DNA from 3 places in the Carboxydocella thermautotrophica DSM 16521 genome. Region 1 is predicted to be linked to each of the others. Evidence: a T-box and tRNA genes for the amino acid it is inferred to sense, from the RefSeq annotation. Region 1 holds a T-box; the other regions hold tRNA genes.
What was found. The T-box of region 1 lies ahead of leuS (leucine--tRNA ligase). A T-box ahead of a tRNA ligase gene usually reads a tRNA of that ligase, here a tRNA-Leu.
Positions count from the first base shown of each region.

Region 2: it has a tRNA-Leu gene. The T-box ahead of leuS (leucine--tRNA ligase) is inferred to sense a tRNA for this amino acid. The anticodon was not compared.
Region 3: it has a tRNA-Leu gene. The T-box ahead of leuS (leucine--tRNA ligase) is inferred to sense a tRNA for this amino acid. The anticodon was not compared.

Region 1 is NZ_FUXM01000001.1:371-7,120, forward strand. Features, by position in the region: gene B5D20_RS00005 (pyridoxamine 5'-phosphate oxidase family protein) at 97-408, opposite strand; gene B5D20_RS00010 (Crp/Fnr family transcriptional regulator) at 605-1,294, opposite strand; gene B5D20_RS00015 (carbohydrate deacetylase) at 1,403-2,164, opposite strand; gene B5D20_RS00020 (MFS transporter) at 2,161-2,412, opposite strand; gene B5D20_RS00025 (hypothetical protein) at 2,354-2,635, opposite strand; gene leuS (leucine--tRNA ligase) at 2,722-5,199, opposite strand; T-box leader at 5,248-5,473, opposite strand; gene rsfS (ribosome silencing factor) at 5,510-5,860, opposite strand; gene yqeK (bis(5'-nucleosyl)-tetraphosphatase (symmetrical) YqeK) at 5,861-6,430, opposite strand; gene B5D20_RS00045 (YbaK/EbsC family protein) at 6,558-6,750, shown strand, end outside.
Region 2 is NZ_FUXM01000004.1:20,851-29,047, forward strand. Features, by position in the region: gene B5D20_RS02510 (glycosyltransferase family 4 protein) at 1-578, opposite strand, end outside; gene B5D20_RS02515 (carbohydrate-binding protein) at 659-1,036, opposite strand; gene B5D20_RS02520 (carbohydrate-binding protein) at 1,049-1,372, opposite strand; gene B5D20_RS02525 (carbohydrate-binding protein) at 1,387-1,698, opposite strand; gene sdhB (succinate dehydrogenase iron-sulfur subunit) at 1,788-2,540, opposite strand; gene sdhA (succinate dehydrogenase flavoprotein subunit) at 2,540-4,300, opposite strand; gene B5D20_RS02540 (succinate dehydrogenase cytochrome b558 subunit) at 4,317-4,931, opposite strand; tRNA gene B5D20_RS02545 (tRNA-Pro) at 5,183-5,259, shown strand; tRNA gene B5D20_RS02550 (tRNA-Leu) at 5,266-5,352, shown strand; gene B5D20_RS02555 (Hsp20/alpha crystallin family protein) at 5,585-6,004, opposite strand; gene cydB (cytochrome d ubiquinol oxidase subunit II) at 6,058-7,074, opposite strand; gene B5D20_RS02565 (cytochrome ubiquinol oxidase subunit I) at 7,076-8,197, opposite strand, start outside.
Region 3 is NZ_FUXM01000067.1:7-4,047, reverse strand. Features, by position in the region: gene B5D20_RS13330 (class I SAM-dependent rRNA methyltransferase) at 119-1,294, opposite strand; gene B5D20_RS13325 (asparaginase) at 1,405-2,397, shown strand; gene B5D20_RS13320 (hypothetical protein) at 2,423-2,617, shown strand; tRNA gene B5D20_RS13315 (tRNA-Leu) at 2,706-2,792, opposite strand; tRNA gene B5D20_RS13310 (tRNA-Tyr) at 2,808-2,893, opposite strand; gene B5D20_RS13305 (hypothetical protein) at 2,985-3,557, shown strand; partial or broken gene B5D20_RS13300 (DDE transposase) at 3,803-4,041, shown strand, end outside.

The sequences.
Region 1 (6,750 bases):
TATTTTCCCCCTTTCTACATTATATAAATTAAACAAACATTACTGAAACAACAGCACCGGATTAATTCCGGTGCGTCCTATAACTGCTCATTTATTTTATAATAACGGCTCCGCTCTTTCCGCTTTAAACAAAACTTGTTTTCCTTCTACCTGCGCTTTTCCGGTAATACGATAGCCCCTGGGAGTGCCTTCCCGGCTGGCAATAACTACTTGCATTTTACCAGTTTCAAGGATATTCTGTTGCGTAGTTTGCATTTTATAGATATCAAAAACTAAAATATCGCTATCACGCACCTCCTTTACTTTGCCTACTACAATCAAGTGTGGTTCTCCTTTACTAGATACTGTGACAATAGGAATAATAGGAGCAATAGGGATTAATTCTTGAATTTCTTTAGTGATTACCACAACACCCGCCTCCTTATAGCTGATTGTTTGGTTACAAGTTTATTATAAGCCGAGCAAATTATGAAAGTTGTAAATTTTTTTACTACATTTTTCATTTTTTGCAGCTTATCACAAATATAAAATAATTATACGTAAAATCTTTTACAGCTTATAAAGCACTTTAAGGGGTGGATATCCACCCCTTTATTACTTCCTATCAACCCCAATATTTTTCAAGACAATGTCCAGGTTTCAGAATATAGTTTTTTCCATATCGGATAATGATGCCTGAATTGCGCAATTCTTTCAAAGCATAACTTACCATAACCCGTGAGGCCCCTATCATATCACCCAATTCTTGTTGGGTAATTTCCAATTCTATAACTATTCCATTAGATGTTTTCCGTCCATACACATCTGCTAACTTAAAAAATAGTCGCAATAATTTATCCTTAACTGATGTGCCAACTACTTCACTAAAGTGTTGTGTCATTTTATATAATTTTTGTCCAAGATAACTAATAATTTTTATTGCTAAACCAGGGTTTTGTAGAAGTAATTTCTCGAACTGATTGCGATTAAAGCAACATACCATGGCTTCATCCATTGCAATTGCACTAAAAAGATGCTTCTGTTCCTCCTTTTGAAACAATGCTTCCTCACCAATTATTTCTCCAGGCCCTATTACTTCAATGATTATTTCCCGCCCTTCCTCATTAATCTGTACAAGTTTAAGTTTCCCTGCTTTAACTAAATAAATAGTGTTAGCAAGCTCACCTTGATAAAACAGAAAATTATCTTTTGGAATTTTTTTTTTGGTTGTACTAATACAAACACTAGCAAACTCCGATCTATCCAAACCCTGAAAAACCGGTAATTCGTGCAAACATAAATAACTTCGTTTCACTGTTATCACCTTTCTTGTGAGGAACAGCTCATATTTTGACTCTAAAAGATTTAAATAAATTATAACTGAAAGTAACATCCTTCAAAGTAAAATTTTTGACATGCACTTTTACCAATTCCTCATAATATCACGCCAGTGACCCGGAGTAATTCCCAGCTCAGCCATTATTTCCTGCCAGCCCGGCCAGCGCAAAATCTCCAGTTCCCGCCCCCGGTTTTCGGTATATGAGCTGATGGCCAGCAGTTGCCAGTCAGGTACCGCCGGATGGGTCATCACTTCTGTAAAACCAGCAGCCATCCCCTGTAAGATTTTTTCAAAATTCTCCCTGGTCACCCCGGCACCAAAAAAATGCTCCACAAAAAAGTCGGGAGTTGCTACTCCCTGCTGCCGGAAAAAGGCTTTAGCCTCCTCCTGGAGAGCCCGCAGGGGTAAATCAAAGAGCCGGGCCAGGTGCAGTGCTACCGGCCGTAACCAGGGCCAACCGTGGACATGATGATGGGAATCCAGGTGACTCAGTTCCAGGCCCCAGCTGCGGGCCGTTTGAATCTGGGCCAGCCATTCTGCTTCCGCCCATTCCTGGAAACGAGCGATCTCTTCGGCACTGGCCCGCTGCAGGCGTTCATACAAAACGGGATAGGGTTCAAACTGGCGGCCGTCAGTCAGGGCCTTGCCCACTGTCAAATTGAGATGCACACCCATTTCCAGGGCCGGACATTCCCGGCTGAGGTCCACCGCCTCCCGGGCCCAGGGCTGGTTGACCAGGATGGTAGTGCTGGTCAAAATCCCTTCCCGGTGGCAGCGCCGTACCCCTTCGTTGATGCCGGGAGATAATCCGAAATCATCGCCATTGACAATTAGCCACTTGCTCATACCCCTTCCTCCTTCAATGGCCGGCCAAAAAAGAGATAAAACCAGCCGGTACCTACCAGATATAACAAACCGACACCCCAGAAGACGGCTTGGTAACCTCCCCAGTGCAGCAAATAACCGGTCAGCGGCCCTCCCACGGCCCAGCCCGCCTGGTAGAGAGTGCCGTTCAGGGAAGAAGCCAGCCCGCGTTTATCTGCGGCCACTGCCGTCAGGGTAATATTTTGCACCAGCGGATGGGCAGCATTCATCAGGGCCATCCAGAATGTGCAAAGTCCGCCGCCCCCGCCGGTCCCCCAGCCGGCCGGCCAGGGGCATCATCACGGCTGTAACCGCAGCTGACAGTCCAATCACCTGTCCGGCAAAGGCCGTAGTATATCCGTATTTTAATAATAGCAGATTATAGAGAACTTCAAACATCCCGCGGCCCATTTGTCCAAAAAACTGGGCCAGCAGCAAAAAACCACAACTCAAATCCCCTCCACCCTCTATACTTCTCCCTCGGCCGATTTTTTCCTGCAAAAAAGAGGAGACTGTCCCGCCAGACAGTCCCGCTCTGGTTATTTTATCACGATATTCACCAGTTTATTGGGTACCGGAATGACTTTGACCACCGTCTTGCCTTCCAGCCAGCTTTTAACTTTGGGCAGGGCCAGTACCGCCTCCTGCTGTTCCTGGACACTGAGGCCAGCGGGCACATTCACCCGATCCCGCACCTTGCCATTGATTTGCACCACCAGGGTAATTTCCTCAGCCACCAGGGCCTGCTCATCCACCCGGGGCCAGCTCTGGCGATGGACACTGTCAGTGTGGCCGAGAGCCTGCCACAATTCCTCAGTAATATGCGGGGCAAAGGGAGCCAGCATGATGACCAGCAACTCCAGCGCCTCCTTGACTACCGCCAGATTGGGCTCAGTTACCTTGTCCTTGTAGCTATAGAGGCCATTGACCAGTTCCATGATGGCACTGATGGCGGTGTTGAAATTGAAGCGCTGGGAGATATCATCGGTAACCTTTTTCAGGGTGGCATGCAGCTGCCGCCGCAACTCCTTGTCCTCAGCTCTCAGTTCCCCACCCTGGTAGGCGCTGACTCCGGCCAGATTCTGATGGTAATGGTGAACCAGGCGCCAGACCCGGTTCAGGAAACGGTAAGCCCCTTCTACCCCCTGGTCACTCCACTCCAGATCCCGTTCCGGGGGAGCAGCAAAAAGGATGAAGAGCCGGGCGGTATCAGCCCCGTATTTGGCCATAATCTCTTCCGGACTGACCACATTGCCCCTGGACTTGGACATCTTGGCCCCATCCTTCAGCACCATGCCCTGAGTGAGCAAATTGGTAAAGGGCTCATCCACACTGACCAAACCCAGATCATACAAAACCTTGGTGAAGAAACGGCTATAGAGCAAATGCAAAATAGCATGTTCTACCCCGCCGATATACTGGTCCACCGGCATCCAGAAGTCTACCAGCTCTTTGGCGAAGGGCACATCTGTAGCCCGTGGGGTAGTGTAGCGCAGGAAATACCAGGATGAGCAGATAAAAGTATCCATGGTATCGGTTTCCCGCCGGGCGGCTCCGCCGCACTGCGGACAGGTGGTGTGGACAAATTCCTCGCATTCCGCCAGAGGTGACTGACCCCCGGGCTTGAAATCCACATTTTCCGGCAACAGCACCGGCAGCTGTTCTTCCGGTACCGGCACAATCCCGCAACTATCGCAGTAGACAATGGGAATAGGCGCACCCCAGTAACGCTGGCGGGAAATCAGCCAGTCCCGCAAGCGGTAATTAACCCGCTTGCGCCCCAGTCCTCTGGCCTCAATGGTTTCGGCGATTCTATCCCAGGCTTCTTCATTGGGCAGGCCATTGAATTCCCCGGAGTTGACCAGCTTGCCTTCCCCGGCATAGGCCGCGGTCATGCTGGCACCATCCAGTTCTTCCCCTTCCGGCTGGATTACCACAACCACCGGCAGCTTGTATTTGCGGGCAAATTCAAAGTCCCGCTGATCATGGGCTGGAACCCCCATTACCGCCCCGGTACCATAATCCAGTAAGACGTAATTGGCAATCAGGATGGGTACTTCCTTGCCTGTCAGGGGATTGACGGCATAGGCCCCGGTGAAAACCCCTTCCTTTTCCGCTTCCGTGGATGTGCGGGCGATTTCGCTCAGGGTTTTCATTCTTTCCCGGAAAGCCATAACCTCAGCTTCCTGGGGCTGGCCTTTTACCAGTTCCGGCACCAGGGGATGTTCGGGGGCCAGCACCATATAGGTTACCCCGAAAATGGTATCCGGTCGGGTAGTATAGACGGTAATGGTTTCCTCCCGCCCCTTGATGCCAAAGGTGATTTCCACCCCTTCACTGCGGCCGATCCAGTTTTCCTGCATAATCTTGACCTTTTCCGGCCAGCCGGTCAGTTTTTCCAGGTCATTCAGCAAACGTTCCGCATAATCGGTAATGCGCAAGAACCACTGTTCCAGGTCCTTTTTGGTAACCTGGGAATCACAGCGTTCACAGTGCCCGTCCACCACCTGCTCATTGGCCAGCACGGTGGCACAGGAAGGACACCAGTTAACCGCCGATTTTTTCTTATAAGCCAGACCTTTTTTGAAGAATTGCAGGAACAGCCACTGGGTCCAGCGATAATAGCCGGGATGACAGGTAGATACCTCCCGGTCCCAGTCATAACTGATCCCCATGCCCTTTAATTGCCGCCGCATATTGTCAATATTGGACCAGGTCCAGGTCGCCGGATGAATCCCATGCTTAATTGCCGCATTTTCTGCCGGCAAGCCAAAAGCATCCCAGCCCATGGGATGCAGTACCTGGTAACCCTGCATGGTTTTAAAGCGGGCCACCACATCCCCGATGGAATAATTGCGCACATGCCCCATATGCAAATTGCCGGAGGGATAAGGGAACATCTCCAGACAATAATACTTGGGCTTGTCCTGACTTTCTTCTACCCGGTAGAGCTTTTCCTCCGCCCAGCGGGCCTGCCACTTCGGTTCGATCTCAGCAAAATTATAGCGCTGCTCCATCCAGTCCACTCCTCCTTATTTTTGCCAAATAGAAAAGCCTTTCCTCCCCCTTGGGACGAAAGGCCTTGCTTCCGCGGTACCACCCAAATTGACCGGACTCAAAAAGCCCGATCCCCTTGCTGCCGGTAACGGCGGCGGCCGGGAAAGACTACTGCCAGCGGGTTCGCCTTTCCAGCTCCGGGGCCAGTTCCCCTATGGCGGTTACCGCTTTCCACCAGCCAGCGGCTCTCTGTCAACCGGCTAATAAGGTACTCTTCCCCTTCATCGCCATTAAATTACCATTTTGTCCGATATTATACTGAAAAGCGGCTTAACTGTCAAGGCGCTTAGCCTCGCCCCAGAGACGTTCCAGGTTATAATACTGGCGCTCTTCCTCCAGAAAGACATGCACCACCGCCTGACCATAATCCAGCAAAATCCAGCGACCAGAACGCAGGCCTTCCCGCCGCAGGGGAATTACCCCCAGGCCTTCCTTGACCTTCTCTTCAATCCCATCGGCGATAGCCCGCACCTGGGTAGTGGAATTACCGCTCATGATGACAAAATAATCGGTCATAATTGAGAGTTCACCCAGTTCCAGAATAGTGATATTGCGGGCTTTCTTGTCTTCGGCACCGGCTTTAATCAAATCCAGTAACTTTCTGGTCTCTTGCTCAGACACTTATTTTACCTCCCTTGCCTTAAGTCTTAGTAACTGGGCATTGCGGGCCCTAACCGCCAGCGGATGGATGTATTGCTGGCGCTCCAGCAAATAGCGGAGAGTATGATCCAGCCCGGCCAGATAGGCCCCTTCCAGATCCCTGGCTGCCAGCAGTCTTAATTCCTCCACTCCAGGGTAATCCCGTCCCGGTTCGATCATATCGGCCACAAACAACAGCTTGTCCAGGGCTGTCGCCTCCGGATGGCCCAGGGTATGACGGGCAATGGCCTGCAAAACTTCCTTGTCCCTTACCCCCTGTTCAGCCGCCAGCTGCGCTCCCACCGGCCCATGTAAAAGCATGGGTACAGCCAGCCAGTCGGCATCCAGTTCCAGCCCCTGCTGCCGGGCCAGTTCCAGCAACCGCTCCGGAGGATAATCGCGGGCGACATCATGCCAGACGGCCGCCTGTTCCGCCTTTTCCGGCTCCAGTCCGTGGGTAAGGGCCAAACGGCGGGCCTGCTGGCGTACCCCTTCAATATGCTGCCAGCGTTCTCCTTTTACTTGTTGTTGAATAAAGGTAACTGCTTCCATCCCGGTTAACCCCTGTTGACAGTTTTCTCCGCCCATTATAGCATAAACAGGCAAAAATGGCGAGTGCCTTGCATTTTCTCCCATTTTTCTTTATACTGACTCTAAAAAAGGAGATGAGGGGGAGACAATGGTGGTACAAACCCTGCAAAATCCAGTTCATCAACGGATTCAGGAATTTCTGGATCAATTCCAGCTGGGAATAAAGGTAATCGAGTTTGAGGTCAGTACCGAAACCAGTGAGCTGGCTGCCAGGGCGCTAGGGGTGACACCGGCCCAAATCGCTAAAAGCCTGGTATTCCTGGCTGATGAGAAGCCCCTGC
Region 2 (8,197 bases), on a different contig from region 1:
TGAAAATCCTCCGGCCTTACGCCGTTCGGTATGATACGGATTTTGTCTTCCGGCAGAGAGAATATGTATCTCACCTCATTATGCATATATTGACTGCAAACAATCACCCGCCAGGCTTCATAAGTCAGCCACCACTCCACATCACTGATATAGCGCTGGTTATCATCATGCAGCCCCCAGTTGCGCCCGAATTCAGTGGCATGAATGGTAGCTACCAGTGGAATGTTCTGAGCGTGTTTAACCGCCCGGCTGACATATGCAGTTAACCAGTCATGGCAGTGAACAATATCCCAGGGGGCTGATTGGCTATCCCGCAAAGTCATGGTGAATTCCAGCATGGCCAGGTTCAACTGCAAAATCCAGGTGCGAAAATCCGGAGCCCGCAAATGATATGGCTGGACGCGATAAACCTCCACCCCCTCTATATTTTCATAGGCAGGCAGGTTATCTCCCCCGCAGGTGACAACCTGAATTTCATGGCCCTGTTTGGCCGTGGCCAGAGTCAAATCATGCACATGCCGGGCCAGACCGCCTACGCTTTTGGGCGGAAACTCCCAGGAATACATTAATATACGCACTGTCATCCCCCTTTCGTTCTGGATTTACTTGATTAGTTTATCCAGCGGGACGGAAAAATATGATAAAAAAAGGGCATGGTTTACACCATGCGCCCATTGTGAACAATAAAGGACCAGTTATTGCCATTGTTATTATCCCAGTTATTGGCACTGTCCTTGAAGCAGAAATTAAGCCTGGTCCCTTCGGCCACGGTTATGGTTTTTTCCCAGCCATGGCCGGTAAAATACATGGGATAGTCGGTTACCATCTGCCAGTTGTCATTGGAACCATACCCTACATGCAGGTAGATTTGCTGGGCTCCGCTTTTAGCCAGCAGGCCGTTATACAGGATTGTCACTTCCTGACCAGCCGTAATCGGGGTAGGATCCACAGTCACACCGCCCTGTAGCTGGCTTTCTGCCATCTCCTTCAAGCGGTGATCACTATCGCGGAAATTGGTGTGTTTCATTTCCACCATCATTTCACCTCCTCAGGAGATAACTTCCAGCCGCCAATTGTGGCCATTGTTGTTATCCCAGTTATTGGCCGCATCCCGGAAGCAAAAATTCAATTCATGGACATCCTGGACCTGGATGGTATTTTCCCAGCCCCGGGCAGTCCGCACCATAGGCATGTCCAGGGAATCATGCCAGTCCGGACCATAGCCGGCATGCAAATATACCTGGCTAGCACCGCTATTGGCCAGGAGGCCATTGTAGATAATGGTCACTGAACCCCCGCGGGCTACCGGCAGGGGCCCGGCTACTACACCATTGACCAGGTGCCCTGTGCCCTCAATGGCGATATGATGCACCGTCTTCACCTCCATTAGGCTCGCAAATTGTTGTTGATAGCTACTGACCAGTTGAGGCCATTATTGTTATCCCAGTTATTGGCACTGTCCTTGAAGCAGAAATTGAGGCTGCCGGGATGTTCTACTGACAGCACCTTCTGCCAGCCATTGGCCGTTTTCTGCATGGGGTAATCACAAACATATTCCCATTTATCCCCATAACCCACATGCAAGTACACCTGGTCAGCTCCCGACCGGGCCAGTAAGCCATTGTACTGAATCCGGACCAGATCACCCGCCTTGATAATGTCCGGAGTAACCTCAATTCCCTGTTGTTCAATCCGCATATAAATCACCTCCGGCATTAGTATGATACCAGCAGGGCAAATCTATGCTAAAAAAATAGCCCTCGGTTTAACCGAGGGCAAAAAACTGGCTATTTTCTTAACCAGCGTTTAATGGCATATTTTACCGTTTCTTTATTCATATCCGCAATGGAGGTAGTCAGGGGAATCTGTTTGGGACAAACCCGCACACAGTTCTGGGAATTACCACAATCCGTAATCCCCCCATCTCCCATAATGGCTTCCAACCGCTCTTCCTTGTTCATTTCCCCGGTCGGATGAGTGTTGAACAAGCGCACCTGGGAGATAGCTGCCGGACCGATGAATTTGGATTTGCTGTTCACCTGGGGACAGGCTTCCATGCAGCAACCACAGGTCATACAGCGGGATAATTCATAGGCCCATTCCTGGGTTTTGGCCGCCAGTTTGGGCCCTGGCCCCAGATCATAGGTACCATCGATAGGAATCCATGCTTTGACTTTTTTCAGATTTTCAAACATGATGCTGCGGTCTACCATCAAATCGCGAATCAGGGGAAACTTGGTCAGAGGTCTCAATTCAACAGGCTGTTGTAACTGGTCAATCAAAGCCGAGCAAGCCTGTCTGGGAACCCCGTTTATTAGCATTGTACAGGCCCCGCAAACTTCTTCCAGACAATTGCATTCCCACACTACCGGCGTAGTTTTTTCCCCCTGGGCATTGACGGGATTTTTTTGAATTTCCATCAAGGCGGAAATTACATTCATATTGGGCTTATACGGGATTTTAAACTCTTCCCAGTAGGGTTTGGCCTGGGGACTTTCCTGCCGCCGTACCCGCAGGTGAATGTATTTTTGTTCAGCCATCAGGCCTTCACCTCCGATTTATCCACATCGTATTTGCGCGGCCGGGGCTTGATCAGGGAGACATCCACCGGCTCATATTCCAGCCGTGGCCCAGCGGGAGTATAGAAGGCCTTGGTGGTCTTCAGCCAGTTTTCATCATCCCGGTTGGGAAACTCCGGCTTATAATGGGCACCCCGGCTTTCATTGCGGGCAATAGCCCCTCTGGTAATCACCCGGGCCAGCTGCAGCATACCCCAGAGATGGCGCACAAACATCACACACTGGTTGGACCAGCGGCCGGTATCCGCCAGATTGATATTCTGGTAGCGCTCCATCAATTCCTGAATTTTGGCATCGGTTTTTTCCATCCGGTCATTATAGCGCACTACCGTGACATTATCGGTCATCCATTTACCCAGCTCTTCATGAAGCAGATAGGGATTTTCCTTGCCATTCATCCGGTAAATGGCTTCCACCTTTTCCTCCTGCCGTTTGCGCTCCTGTTCAAACAGCCTTTCCTCCAGAGCAAAGGCCGACTTGCTCAAACCGCTGGCATAGGCCACTGCTGCCGGTCCCACTATCATGCCACTATAAATGGCAGAAAGCAGGGAGTTGGCACCCAGGCGGTTAGCACCATGGTACTGGTAGTCACATTCCCCGGCAGCAAACAATCCGGGAATATTGGTCATATGATTGTAATCCACCCAGAGCCCGCCCATGGAATAGTGGACACCCGGGAATATCTTCATCGGCACTTTGCGGGGATCTTCCCCAACAAATTTTTCATAGATCTCCAGAATCCCGCCCAGCTTGCGGTCCAGCACTTTAGGATCTATATGGGAAACATCCAGATAAACCATGTTCTGACCATTTATCCCCAGTTTCAAATCCACACAGACATAGAAAATCTCCCGGGTAGCGATATCCCGCGGTACCAGGTTCCCATAGGCCGGATATTTTTCTTCCAGGAAATACCAGGGTTTACCATCCTTGTAAGTCCAGACCCGACCGCCTTCACCGCGGGCCGATTCGGACATCAAACGCAATTTATCCTCTCCTGGAATAGCAGTAGGATGGATCTGAATAAACTCCCCGTTGGCATAGCAGGCGCCTTGCATGTAAACTGCCGCCGCCGCCCAGCCGGTATTGATAGTGGAGTTGGTACTCTTGCCAAAGATCATGCCCGGGCCACCGGTGGCCATAATCACCGCTTCACCCCGGAAGGCCCTGATTTCCATGCTAGCCAGGTTCTGGGCGGTAATCCCCCGGCAAATCCCCTGCTCATCCAGCACAATGGAAAGGAAATCCCAGCCCTCATACTTTTGCACCAGACCAGCTGCTTCCCAGCGCCGTACCTGTTCATCACAGGCATAAAGTAATTGCTGGCCGGTGGTCGCTCCAGCAAAAGCGGTACGATGGTGTTTGGTACCACCAAAACGCCGGAAATCCAGATGTCCTTCCGGTGTGCGGTTGAACATTACTCCCATCCGGTCCATCAAATGGATAATTCCAGGTGCCGCTTCACACATTTTCAGCACCGGTGGTTGATTGGCCAGAAAGTCCCCGCCATAAATGGTATCATCAAAATGCTCCCAGGGAGAATCCCCTTCCCCCTTGGTGTTAACGGCACCATTAATCCCCCCCTGGGCACAAACGGAGTGACTGCGTTTTACCGGTACCAGAGAGAAAAGATCAACCTTGAAGCCAGCCTCTGCTGCCTTAATGGTAGCCATCAGGCCGGCCAGGCCGCCACCAACAACGATAATCTTCTTTTCCGCCATCTTCCTTCTCACCCCTTTAGCCTCTGATAAAGCCGAACAGCGCATTCAAGCCTACAGCAGTAATAACGATAAAGAATATGCTCCAGATGATAGTACTGGTTCTCTGAGCTTTAGGCCCAATGGTAATCCCCCAGGAAACCAGAAAAGCCCACATGCCATTGGCAAAATGGAAAGTAGCAGCAATCAACCCGATAGCATAAAGAACAGCATTAACTGGATTGGAAAGCAAATTATGCATAAACTCAAAACTCATTTCAGTGCCAAAGAACAGGGTTTGCAAACGGGTATTCCAGACATGCCAGATGACAAAAATTAAAGTGATGATACCGGAAAGCCGCTGAATCCAGTAAAACCAGTTACGATAATACCGGTATTGAAAAACATTGCTCTCTCCCGTCAGAACAATCCAGGTCCCGTAAATACCATGGAACAGAAGCGGCAAAAAAATCAGGAGTAACTCAATGAAGATAAGATAAGGAATACTCTGAAAAAACTCCACCTTTTCATTAAAGGCTTGTGCCCCTTTCAGGGCAAAGGAATTGGTAAACAAATGCTCCAGCAGGAACAAACCAACTGGAATCACCCCCAGAAGGGAATGGAGCTTGCGGATGAAAAAATGATTATCCGCCATAAAGCCAAAACCTCCTCCCATGATGATTGCTTTTCAGTGATATCGTTTACTTGCAAAAAGCATGCCATAAAAAAATTAGACAGGTTAAGCCTCAGACTCACCGGCCTTTATTCTTATTTCTTGTTTTTATAAAAATGTGGCTAATGAATCGTCTTTTCTTTTCTATTTTCTAAAATTTTTAACCTATGCTGCTTGTTCCTGATTAAGGTATTGACTTCTGCCACCGCCTTTGCTATAATAACCTTTGTCTGCGGGGCGTAGCGCAGTTTGGTAGCGCGCCACATTCGGGATGTGGAGGCCGCAGGTTCGAATCCTGTCGCCCCGACCAGTGCCTGCGGACATGGCGGAATTGGCAGACGCGCTAGATTCAGGTTCTAGTGGGCTTACGCCCGTGGAGGTTCAAGTCCTCTTGTCCGCACCAAATCCCACGCAAAAAACCGTTGCCGAAAAGCAACGGTTTTTTATATTTTTAGATTTAACATAATCGTGCTATAATCCAGTAAATCAACCAGGTGTTTGTCTATAATTTGCTGAACTTAATTTCTTTTTCACCCAGGCCTTGCATTTCTCATCCCTCACTAATCTGCTTATATCCATATTTTACCCTATTTCCCGCCAAAACAAAAGAAAAAGGCCGGTAGTAACCGACCTTTTCAGTTAATATCCACTTTGATGCTGCGTCCTCGTCCCGCTTTGGGGATCCGGATTTCCAGGATGCCATTGCGGTAGGATGCCCGGGCTTCTTCTGCCTTTACCGCCGCCGGCAGGGTAAAGGTGCGGGCAAAGGCGCCATAGAACCGTTCAGCATGATGGTAGTCTTCATCTCTGGTTTCCGCACTGCGCTTGATTTCTCCCCGGATGGTAACCGCATCTTCGGTAACCCGCACATCCAGATCCTCCCTGGACTCAAGGCCGGGGATTTCCGCTACCACCACCACTTCATTTTCCGTCTGATAGATGTCCACCCGTGGCCCCGCTACCTGATAGCCCAGAAAGCCCTCCCGGCTGCGGCCTACCGCTTCCTGGACAAAGCGGTTGAACTCGCGAAAAGGGTCAAAGGGTATAAGGGTCATCTTCATCACCTCCCCTTATACTCTTTTCCCGTGACGGGCAGAATTATGCAGATTTAATAACCTTGAGCATCAGGTTTAACTTTTCCACGGAACAGCCAGTGGACAAAAACGGTATAACCCAGAACAATCGGCACGCCACAAAGGGCGATAATCAGCATGACCTTAAGGGTTAGGGGCGAAGAAGATGCATTATAGATAGTCAGACTGCGGGCCGGATCCAGGGCGGGAACCAGATTGGGATAAAGACCAGCAGCGGCGATCAGCACCAGACCAGCCATAGTAAGAGATGAAGCCAGAAAAGCGGATGTTCCCTGACCCCGGCGTCCAAAATAGATTACAGCTCCCATCGCCAACCAGGTCAGAAGCGGCAATATCCACAACCAGGGATATTTGCTGAAATTGGTAAAAAGATGGGGCGCAACCAGCCAGCTGAAGAGGGTAACCGCCAGATAGAGTGCAACCACTCCGCCCCAGATACCAGGCAGGAGCTGCCGGGCCCGCCCTGCCAGCGGCTCTCCTGTTTTCATCATCACATAGGTTGCCCCTTGCTGCAGGAAAGCTGCCAGTCCCAGCACCCCTACCAGCAAGGCAAAAGGATTAAGTAAACCGAAAAAGCCACCTGTATAATATTGCTGGCTATCGAGAGGCAGGCCTTTGAGTACATTGCCCAGAGCTACCCCGAAGAGAAGAGCTGGTAAAGCACTGCCCAGGAAAAAGGCCCTATCCCATAAATTATGCCAGGCCGGACTTTCATCCTTATTCCGAAACTCGATGGCTACAGCCCGGAAGATAAGGGCAAACAAAACCAGCATCAGGGCCAGGTAAAATCCGCTGAAGACGGTAGCATAAACCAGGGGAAAGGCGGCAAAAAGAGCTCCACCACCGGTTAACAGCCAAACCTCATTGGCATCCCAGAAAGGACCAATAGCATTGAGAAGCTGGCGCTTTTCGTCATCATTTTTGGCCAGCAGATAATAGATGGTACCTACCCCCAGATCAAACCCATCCAGAATGGCATAACCAACGATCAGTATCCCTACCAGCAAAAACCAGGCAGTGTTGAGGTCCATCCTACTTCACCTCCTGTACATCTTCAGCCATGGCCTTGTTAATGATGCGGCGAATCAGATATACCAGCATCCCGAAAAGGAAGGAATAGATGAGCACAAAGGCCAGGATGGTCAGCAATATCTGTCCCGCCGGCAATGGAGAAGCAGCAGCTTGAGTTTTTAACAAACCATAAACAATCCAGGGCTGCCGCCCAATTTCTGCCGCCATCCAGCCCAGCTCATTGGCCAGAAAGGGCAGGGGCAAAGACCAGAGTAAAGCTTTCAGGGTAAAAGTATGTTCATAGAGTTTGCCCCGATACAGCAGCCAGAGAGCCCAGAGCAGAAGTACAGCGAAAAAGCTGCCTAACACCACCATCAGACGGAAGGAATAGAAACTGGCAGCCACCGGCGGCCGTTCTTCGCGGGGAAAATCCTTCAAGCCTTTTACTTCCGCCTGAGGATCCCCAAAGGCCAGCCAGCTCAGCGCCCCGGGCACACCAATTTCCAGCAAATTGCGCTCCTGGGACGGGGCAGGAATACCTATCAGCAACAGTGGTGCCTGTTTTTTGGTCTCCCATAACCCTTCAAAAGCGGCCAGTTTGGCCGGTTGCGTTTCCGCCACCTGCTTGGCGTGAATGTCACCCAGAAATACCTGGAGCAAGCTGGCTACTAGTGCCACTACCAAAGCCAGTTTCAAGGAGTGCCGGGCCAATTCCACCCGTTTCTTTTTCAGCAGGAGATAGGCACTGATTGCCATCATGAAAAAGGCACCGGTGATATAAGCCCCATCCAGAGTGTGTAGATAGCGGGGGATAGTGGATGGGTTGAAGACAGCAGCAGCAAAATCGGTAAGAATGGCCCGCCCGCCTTCCACTTTGAAACCAGCAGGGGTTTGCTGCCAGGAGTTAGCTACAATAATCCAGAAAGCTGACAGACTGCTGCCCAGAGCTACCATCAGAGCCGCAAAGAAACGCAAGCCAGCAGAGATTCGTTCCCGGCCAAAGATGAGCAGAGCAATAAAGGTGGATTCCAGGAAAAAGGCAAAGACCCCTTCCGCTGCCAGCGGAGCACCAAAAATATCCCCCACGAATTTAGAGTATTCCGACCAGTTGGTGCCGAACTGAAACTCCATCGTGATGCCAGA
Region 3 (4,041 bases), on a different contig from region 1:
CAGCCTCTTGTTTTGCGCTAAAAACCCTTTTCTATACACCTTTTTCTGGGGTAAATTTATTTTTGACCTTTCGCTAATCCCTTGGATTGTCAGGATTTTCTGACAACGCAATTAGCTCTTAAAGAATTTCTAGGATTAAGAACTTCAAGTAATAGGTCTCTTTGGCAGCCAGCAAAATGGGGTGATCTTTGGATTGTCGCCTTAACTCCAGCAGGCGCACTTGCCGTCCTACATCAAGAGCAGCGCTTTCAATTACTTCCAGAAATAAGTCCTCCTGCATGTGATAAGAACAGGAGCAGGTGATCAAAATACCGGAAGGTGGTAATAATTTCATTGCCCTTAAGTTAATTTCCTTGTAGCCCCGTACGGCGCCTTCCAGAGTTTGCTTACTTTTGGTAAAAGCAGGGGGATCAAGAATTATAACATCAAAGCGGCGTTTTTCCCTGTCCATTTCCCGCAGCACATCAAAGGCATTGCCTACTTGAAAACTGCAGCTGTTTTCTAATCCATTCAGGGAGGCATTTCTCCGGGCTGTTTCAATGGCGTGCTCCGATATATCCAGAGCCAGAACGGAGCGGGCACCATAGTGGGCAGCATGAACAGTAAAGGAGCCAGTGTGACAAAAACAATCCAGCACTGTTCTGTCTTTGACATAAGGGGCAATGGCAGCCCGGTTCTCCTTCTGATCCAGGAAATAGCCGGTTTTTTGGCCATTTTCCATATCGACCAGGAAGGAGAGACCGTTTTCTTTGATTATTACTTCAGGTTGAAACTCTCCATAGAGGACACCTTTAACTTGAGCCAGGCCTTCTAGCTCCCGAACATTGACGTCATTGCGTTCATAGATTGCCCTGGGCTGCAACAGTTCCACCAGTAATTCGGTAAGGAGCTGCTTTTGTTTTTCCATGCCCAGGGTTAATACCTGCATGACCAGGTAGTCTTCAAACTTGTCAATGATAAGCCCGGGCAAGAAGTCTGCTTCGCCAAAAACCAGGCGGTAGGAAGTTGCCTCGGGCATTACTTTTTGCCGGTGTTTCAGGCAATACAGCAATTTTTGTCGAAAAAATTCCCGGTCGATAGTTTCATCTTTGCGGGTAAGCAGCCTGACAGCAATCTGGGAACGGGGATTGTAATAACCGCGGCCGATAAAACGGCCACGGAAATCTACGACATCGACAATTGAGCCGGGCTCAATTCTGGGGTCGACCGAAGCAATTTCGGTAGCATAGACCCAGGGATGACCGGTAGACAGGCGCTTTTGCCGGCCCGGGGCCAGGGTTAGAGTTGGATACAAGTATAATCCCTCCCGCTTACTTAATGAAATTGTTCACAGGTTTATAAGTAGGATTTTAGCAGAAAACAGCGAAATAATAAAGTTAGATGGCAAGGAGGTAATGAAAAAAAGTGGAAATATTAGCTCAGGTTTTGCGCAACGGACTTGAAGAGAGTGTTCATACCGGCCATATTGTAGTTACTGACCACAATGGAACTATCCTTGCGGCTGTCGGAAACCCTGACTATAAAACTTTCTGGCGTTCAGCAGCCAAGCCAATACAGGCTCTGGCGGTAATCGAAGCAGGCGCAGTGCAAACCTTTGACCTGGAACCGGCGGAAATAGCTTTGCTTTGTGCCAGTCATAATGCTGAGCCGGAGCATATCCGGGTAGCTCAGCAGTTGGCTGCCAAAATCCAGGCTGATGTAACAGAACTGCATTGCGGTTTACATTACCCAACCCATCGGCCAACAGCTCAAGAAATGCGGCAGCGGGGAGAACAACCTCAGCCCTGGCACTCCAACTGTTCGGGCAAGCACCTGGGCATGCTGGCCCTGGCTCGTTGTAAGGGTTGGGATACCCATGGGTACTGGCTGCCTGAACATCCCGTTCAGCAAGAGATGCTTAATATGGTAAGTAACTATACGGACCAGGCGGTAACAGATATTGGCCTTGGGGTTGATGGCTGCGGGGTGCCGGTCTTTCATTTGCCCCTTAAAAGTATGGCAATGGCTTATGCTCGACTGGTTTCGTCTCATCGCACTTCTGCGGCTGATACAGTAGTAAGGGCAATGATCTCCTCTCCTTACTATGTCGCAGGTAGTGAAAGGATATGTACTGATTTGATGCAGGTTACCCGGGGGCGTTTACTGGCTAAATCGGGATATGAAGGCGTCTATTGCGTCGGCCTGGTTGACCAGGGCCAGGGCCTGGCGCTAAAAATCGCAGATGGTAATCCGCGGGCCCTGGGGCCGATATTAATCGAGGCCTTACAACAGCTGGGCTGGTTGACTTCTACCGAGAAAAATAAACTGGCTTCCTACTGGCAAGTTGAAGTTAAAAATTTTCATAATGCTATAGTTGGGACCATCAAGCCGGTATTTAAACTGGCTTTTCACAGATAAAAACATCAAAGGGGAGGAACAAAAGATGACGGTAGAAAAACTGGCAGGCAAAATTCAGAAGGAGCTGGGTGAGCTGGTTGAACTGGACTGGCAGGATCCGGACCTGGAACGGATTCTGACGCGTCTGATGCGGCATGCCAAACAGGTAGGTGACAGCCAGCTGCAGCAAAAAGTACTTACCTATTATAATGATTATTTGTTTCTAATTGGTGAAGTTTAATATTTGGAGGCCAGCGTTTGGGGGTAGACGCTGGCCTTTTCTCTGGTAAAATAAAAATCCCCATCTTAGGGGATTTAGTTTGCAGATTTGGTGCGGACAAGAGGACTTGAACCTCCACGGGCGTGAGCCCACTAGAACCTGAATCTAGCGCGTCTGCCAATTCCGCCATGTCCGCACGAATTATATTTTATGGTGGAGGAGGTAGGATTCGAACCTACGAAGGCATCAGCCGGCAGATTTACAGTCTGCTCCCTTTGGCCACTCGGGAACTCCTCCGTGAGACATTTGAAATTATAACGCACTCTTGCTGCTTCGTCAAGCAGGAAAATCATTTTTTTTGTAGAAATTTTGTTTGGAGGTGATAGGAATGAAAAAAAGAAAATATACATTAGCTATTGTAGTAGTCATAACACTAATCGGAATTGGTCTCCTTTATTATTTTTTGGGGCTGAAGCAGCCGCAACAGGTTAAAGAGGAAAAAGTGCCTGCAATTACTATGGGTCAAATCATACTCTACAATCAGGGCAATGATATCATTATGGGCAGTGACCACCCCCTTTATCCTAAAGTCAAGAAGTTGTTAGAAGAAGCTGTCTATTTTGCGGAAGCTGGCCAGTTCAAGAATGCTATCATACCCGAAGGGGATGTAACAGATCCAGCTAAAGCCAAAGAGATTATGAAAAACAGCGGCGGCTTGCCTCCCAATATTAATGTGGTCAAGAGTGCTGTACCTTCTTTTGGCGCTTTTCTGATGGATGTTCAGCAACTCCAAAACCGCAACAAGTTAAAAATCAACGGTGATCATATCGTAGTGGCAATAGGTGGGAAGAGTGCAGGAACACTCTTTGTCAGAAAGAGTTTTGAAGACCAGAACTGGCAACTATATCAGGTTCCCAGACCCATCATTATGAAAATGGTGGAAGTGGTACGAGCTAAATAATGGACTGGTAGTCGAGCTAATTGCGTTGTCAGATAATCCTGACAGGCCAAGGGATTAGCGGAAGGACGAAAATAAATTTACCCCAGAAAAAGGTGTATAGGAAAGGGTTTTTAGCGCAAAACAAGAGGCTGAGGGAAAAATTCACCCCAGCCTCAAATGTTGTAAAAAATAAGCAACAGGCACCCACCTGTGATAAAATTGAAGTTGAAAAGACAAACAATCCTACCCAGGGAGGGATGCCTGTTATGGCTATTATACCACAAATTAAGCTATTTGAGTGGACAGAAATACAAACAATTGGAGATTTAGTTCGTTTACGGCTTGTTCTGGATTACATGCCAGACGAAGAGTTAATGAGGACCCTTGAGAGAAACCGGGGCAAAGGGAGAAACGATTATCCGGTTCGGGCAATATGGAATTCCATACTAGCGGGTATTGTGTTCCAGCATGAGAGTGTGGAGAAGTTACGGCGGGAACTGGCCCG